Regions from separate parts of the Oceanobacillus sp. FSL K6-2867 genome, predicted to be linked through region 2. Evidence: riboswitches for the same ligand, from Rfam matches in the RefSeq annotation. Region 2 holds a riboswitch; the other holds the start of a gene.
What was found. A riboswitch is a leader RNA that binds a small molecule or an ion and turns the genes downstream of it on or off. The one in region 2 is predicted to bind S-adenosylmethionine.

Region 1 (3,160 bases), 1.1 Mb from region 2:
ATGTTGTTCAAAAGGTCCGATGAAAATGAACATCGAATTTCGCGGTCCTTTTCATCCTCCTTTTTGAACATGAATTAGGTAGGCAACTTTCTTGCTTGCATAAGGAGTGCTCATGTATGATATCTGCTGAATTTGAAAAAGTGATTATTGTCGAAGGGCTTACAGATAAAAAACAAATTGAAAAAGTAATCAATGACGAAGTTACAATCGTATGTACAAACGGTACATTCGGGGTAGAGCGGTTTGATGAATTACTCGAAACATATGGATTGGACGATAAGGATGTGTTTATTCTAGTAGACGAGGATAAATCTGGATTGAAATTGCGTAAGCAGCTGGCTCGTGAATTGCCGCATGCTGAGCATATTTATATTAGTAGTGAGTATCGGGAAGTAGCAGCTACGCCAGAGAAAATACTTGCCAGTACACTGCTGAGTAAACATTTTTCTGTTCGTCCAATATTTTTAATATAGATAGAACTTAAGGTGGTAAACAATGCAGCAAATAACAGAAGCAAATCTGGACCAGGAACGCATGTTACTATATATCTACACACCTTTTTGTGGAACATGTACAGTAGCAAGGTCAATGCTTGATAAAATCGAGTCTGTTCACGGACTGGATATTTTTTTCGAGATGAATGCGTCCCTGTATCCAGACTTTATGCAGGAAAATAAAATTGAAAGTGTACCATGCCTTCTCATTAAAGAAGGAAATGAAGTGAAAGAAAAAATCTATGCCTTTCAATCAATAGGTAATTTATATAGCTATTTAATGACATATAAGCCGGAATTATTTGCCGCGCACTAATGAGTATTATTATTCGTCTTTAAAGTGCATAAAATAAAAACTGGAAGGACGGGAGATACTATTTTCAGTGAAAGAACCCCTCCCTCTAATTGAAGTTTCACTTTGCCAGCAGTTAAATGCCAATTATAATTGACACAGGTATTTTCACATGCTACGATAGTGACACTGAATTGCCAAATCAGATACGATCTATCTCTTATCTTGAGCGGTGGAGGGACTGGCCCTTTGAAACCGCGGCAACCTTCAATTTTTGAAAGGTGCCAATTCCTGCAAAGTAAACTTTGACAGATGAGAGAACGTGAGACTTTTAATGATATAACGTCTTTCTGTTCTCTTTACAGATGGACGTTTTTTGTTTTTCACAGATGGAAAGTATTAATCTTCTTACCTGCGCAAGTGTAATGAAGGAATTTGTTTATAGGCATTGTGAAAGCCAGAGCATAAAGGAGGACGTGAAGTGATTTCGATTGAGGGTTTACGTAAGGTTTTTAAACTAAATAATAATGACATTACAGCTGTTGATGATTTGACCCTTACGATTCCTGAAGGTGATATTTTCGGTGTGATTGGCTATAGTGGTGCAGGAAAGAGTACATTCGTCAGACTGCTTAACCGACTGGAAGAACCATCATCAGGACGAATAGTTATTAATAATGAAGAAATAACCGCACTTAATTCTAAAGAGCTCCGCTTGGCAAGACAGGGCATTGGGATGATTTTTCAGCATTTCAATTTGCTCTGGTCCAGAACGGTTGAAGCAAATATTGCATTTCCGCTGGAAATCGCGGGAGTTCCAAAACAAGAGCGTGAAAGGCGAGTACAAGAGCTCATTGATTTGGTTGGATTAAGCGGACGTGAAAAAGCGTATCCGTCACAGTTAAGTGGCGGACAAAAGCAGCGTGTTGGTATCGCCCGGGCACTTGCGAATAATCCCAAAGTGCTATTATGTGACGAAGCAACATCTGCACTGGATCCGGAAACGACGAATGCAATCTTGAATTTGCTCGTTGATATTAATCAAAAACTTGGACTGACAATTATTCTAATCACACACGAGATGCATGTGATTCGGAAAATTTGTAACCAAGTAGCTGTTATGGAGAATGGAAAAATTGTTGAACAAGGTAATGTTCTTGATGTATTTACCAATCCAGTACAGCCTGTTACGAAGAAATTTGTACAGCAAATTATGGGGATGCATGATGAAGAAGATGACATTACCAATTTAATTGAGAACTATGAAAATGGTAATATTCTTAAGCTTCACTTTTTAGGGGAAGCAACCAATCAAACGCTTATAAGCCAACTGGCAAAGCGCTTTGATATTGATTTAAATATTTTACAAGGAAAAATTACACAAACACAGGCTGGCGGATATGGTACTTTATTCGTTCAAGCTATAGGTGAACAAGAGGAAATTGGTAGAGCAGTAAGCTTTATACAGGAACAAACCTCGGTCGAAGTGGAGGTTATCCGGGATGTTAACTAAGTTATTCCCAAATATTAAATATGATGATTTAGTTGAAGCAGTTTATGAAACATTTTATATGACCGTTATATCTGTAATTGGTACGTGTATATTTGGTCTGCTATTAGGCTTGCTTCTATATTTAACGTCAAAAGAAGGCATTTGGCAAAATAAATTTATTAATTTTATCGTAGCGGCTTTTGTGAATATATTTAGAGCAATTCCGTTCATTATATTAATCTTATTATTATTTCCGTTTACCAACTTTCTTGTCGGAACAATACGTGGACCAAACGCAGCATTACCAGCACTGATTATTGGTTCTGCACCGTTTTACGGAAGACTTGTTGAAATTGCGCTTAAGGAAGTAGATAAAGGTGTGGTCGAGGCAGCAAAAGCAATGGGTGCCAAAACACGAACAATTATTTTTCGCGTTCTGCTCCCTGAATCAATGCCAGCATTGGTTTCAGGGCTTACAGTTACCTCAATTGCATTAATTGGCTATACAGCTATGGCTGGAGCGATAGGTGCAGGTGGCCTTGGGAGCTACGCTTATTATTTCGGATTCCAGCGCAGAGATTTTGATGTTGTATTTCTTTGTACCGTTATTATTGTAATTATCGTGTTTATTTTCCAATTTATTGGAGATTTTATCACAAATAAGCTTGATAAACGTTAAGTTTAACATGGAAATTGGAACTATCTTTATCAATTCAATAAAATAGTGGGAAGGAAGAACAAAAATGAAAAAGTTTTTAGCAATTGCGGCATTTGCACTCGTACTTTTATTAGCAGCGTGCGGTGGAAATGATTCAGACAATGGATCGGAAACAGAAATCACTGTTGGAGCTTCAAGCACTCCACATGCAGAAATTTTGGAAG
Region 2 (3,160 bases):
TTCCATTGATTGAGACATTTCCGCTTGTTGGCTTTTCCAGTAAATTGACAAGTCTAATTAATGTACTTTTACCAGCGCCACTATAGCCAATGACACCATGGATTTCTCCCTTTTTAACATGAAGGTTAACATTATTTACAGCTGTTACGTCCCCATTTTTAGATGGGAACACTTTCGTGATGTTTTCTAATTTAATCATCTAACCTACATTCCTTTCGAAAAAGAATGCTGCTATGGAGCCGCAACATTCTTTTGTTAAAATAATGAAGTATAAAATTTGGCTGAATTATTTCTATAATTAAAACAGCCACTTCCAGCTCAAGCGCCCAGCGGCTAGCGAGACTTCCTTTACCTCATGACGATCTAAAGAAGACTTGCCGACTGTCAAGACATGAGGCTTAGTTACACTTATACCCTTGTGGTGAAATCGGGCATCGACTCCAAGTAAAAAGGATGGCCGACTAAAATCAGGCTAAAGCCTAACGTTGGCATACCTCTTACAGGGGCATGTTTCCTTTATCTACTCCGTAAGAATGTTCGACAGGTCGAACCACTCTAAAGTTCGGGGCGCAGTCCGTACGTCGCTAACCGGGCACTTCCGCTTTTGTATACTTATTCATCCCAGCTTGGGATTACAGAGCCTTGAAACTCTTCTTCAATAAATGCTTTCACTTTATCGGATTGGTATGCTTCGACGAATTTTTGAACAACTGGGTCATCTTCATTCTCGGAGCGTACAACGATATAGTTTACATATGGAGAGTTGGTGGATTCTAATAGAATTGAATCTTCTTTTGGACTAATTCCTGCTCCTAAAGCGAAATTCGTATTAATTGCAGCTGCATCGACTTCGCTGAGCTGATTTGGAATTTGGGCAGCATCTAATTCAACAAATTCCAAATTCTTCGGGTTCTCCACTACATCGTGGATAGAAGCAGTTTCTTTCTTGCCTTCTTCGAGTGTAATAATCCCTGTCTCTTCCAAAATAAATAACGCTCGCCCACCGTTTGTCGGGTCATTTGGAAGGCCAAATATTGCGCCATCAGGCAGATCATCAATACTCTCATATGTATCAGAATAAACACCCATTGGGTTTAGAATGGTCTTTCCAACAGGCACTAAATCTGTCCCATGATCCTCATTAAATTGATCTAAGAAAGGTTTATGCTGATAGCTGTTTACATCTAAATCACCTTCAGATAATGCGGTATTCGGTAGAACATAGTCAGAAAATACTTTCAGCTCCACTTCTAGCCCATTTTCAGCAGCAACCTCAGCAGCTGCTTCTACAATTTGTTCATGTGGACCAGCGGTAACACCAACCACTATTTTATTCTCATTAAGTGCATTGCTGCTGCCGGAGGCATTATCACCACAAGCAGCTAGTACTCCAGCTAATAAAATAATTGATACAACATTTCTTAACTTTTTCATTCCATAACCCCCTGTAATATAGTAATGTAACGATAATTAAATAGCCTCTCTTTAAAAGAAAGAGAGGCTTGTATATACTACAGAGTCCTCTCTCATCTTTCAAAACGTAATGTTTTGCAGGATTTAGCACCTTTCTATGCTGTAACATAAAAGGTTGCCGAGCTTCATTGGGCCAGTCCCTCAGCTACTCTTGATAAGAGATGTTAGCTATTCGATTCTATTAATTAAAATTAACGTATAATTGTAATTCAGTCAATACTTATTTTATTTATTGTTGCATTTCTTTTGTGACTACCATTATTATTGTGATAATTAGAATTTTCAGTATTGCAGATGAGGAGAGGTTAATTGATGACATTGTGTCGTGCGCATTATGCCAAAGGAAAGACAGGAGCAATTCTTGCAGCAAGATTATTAACTGGAACAGATCTTTTAGCAGGGATTGAACAGCTATGTGGCGAAAATAATATTCAGTCAGCGGTAATCAGCAGCTGTTTTGGCAGCTTCCAGCAAGCAGGTTATTTATATTTAGTACCAAATAGTGAATCAAAAGTTGGTGCTGGATATGGGGAGTTACAGGTAAGGCAGGGACCAGTTGAGTTTTTGCAGGGAACTGGGGTTGTATGCAAGCGAGAGGGTGAGTATGAAATCCACTTTCATGGCACAATGTGTGATCAAGCAGGAAATGTTTTCGGTGGTCATCTAGTAAAAGGGGAAAATCCTGTTATTACAGTAGATCTTGTTCTTACAGCTGTTGAAGGAATGACCTTTAGCCGGGAGTATGATGAAGAAACAGGAGGAAACCAATTTTATCCTTTGGAACATGGAAGGGCTGTGACGAACAGCTTATGAAAAAGCTGTAAGATAGTTTTTTAAAGTGATTGATCGTTTGGAGCAATCCTGAATCATAAAAAGGTGATCTTAGTCGAGCTACTCTGTTAAGATCACCTTTCCTATGTTAAAAAATATTTAGCTTCTCAATGCGCTGGATTGCTTCTTTGATACGTTCTTCATCAACAAGCAAGCCAATACGGACATAACCTTCACCAAACGACCCGAAACCATTTCCAGCAGCTACTGCGACATCTGCTTTTTCTAATAGAAAATCAGCAAACGTTTCACTTGTAAAGTCCTTTGGAACGGGCAGCCACGCAAAGAAGGAGCCTTTTGGAGCCTCAACTTCCCAGCCAATTCGTTCACATTCAGCTATTAATACATTTCTACGTCCTTCGTAAAGAGCAACTAACGCTTCAACACAAGCTTGGTCATCTGATAAGGCAACAGCTGCGGCATGCTGTACAGCCGGGAAGATACTTACAAATAAATGATCCTGCAATAGATTAATTGCCTCTATCATGTCTTTATTACCTACTGCAAATCCGACACGCCAGCCGGCCATATTATATGACTTCGATAACGTATAAAGTTCAATTCCAATATCCTTTGCACCTTCAGCTTCTAAAAAGCTAATCGGCTTATTATCGTCAAATCCGATTGCTCCATAAGCAAAGTCATGTACGATTCCAATGGAGTGTTCTTTGCCCAGCTTAACCGTTTCTTCAAAAAAAACTTTCGAAGCAGTGGCACCTGTGGGGTTATTTGGATAATTTAAATATATTAGTTTCGCTTCATCTAATTGACTAGAACTAAGATTATTATAATTTGGTAAAAAATCATTTTCTCGAAGCAATGGCATTGTTTCATGACGCACATTTGCCAACCCCAC

Region 1: linked by a shared signal. The riboswitch ahead of NSQ77_RS02650 (methionine ABC transporter ATP-binding protein) and the one ahead of NSQ77_RS08330 (MetQ/NlpA family ABC transporter substrate-binding protein) in region 2 are both predicted to bind S-adenosylmethionine.

What each region holds. Positions count from the first base shown of each region.
Region 1 is NZ_CP150144.1:575,984-579,143, reverse strand. It holds gene NSQ77_RS02660 (toprim domain-containing protein) at 117-473, shown strand; gene NSQ77_RS02655 (thioredoxin family protein) at 496-810, shown strand; SAM riboswitch class I at 1,004-1,105, shown strand; gene NSQ77_RS02650 (methionine ABC transporter ATP-binding protein) at 1,268-2,299, shown strand; gene NSQ77_RS02645 (methionine ABC transporter permease) at 2,289-2,957, shown strand; gene NSQ77_RS02640 (MetQ/NlpA family ABC transporter substrate-binding protein) at 3,022-3,160, shown strand, end outside.
Region 2 is NZ_CP150144.1:1,687,927-1,691,086, reverse strand. It holds gene NSQ77_RS08335 (ATP-binding cassette domain-containing protein) at 1-199, opposite strand, end outside; gene NSQ77_RS08330 (MetQ/NlpA family ABC transporter substrate-binding protein) at 613-1,434, opposite strand; SAM riboswitch class I at 1,524-1,634, opposite strand; gene NSQ77_RS08325 (PPC domain-containing DNA-binding protein) at 1,786-2,286, shown strand; gene NSQ77_RS08320 (pyridoxal phosphate-dependent aminotransferase) at 2,393-3,160, opposite strand, start outside.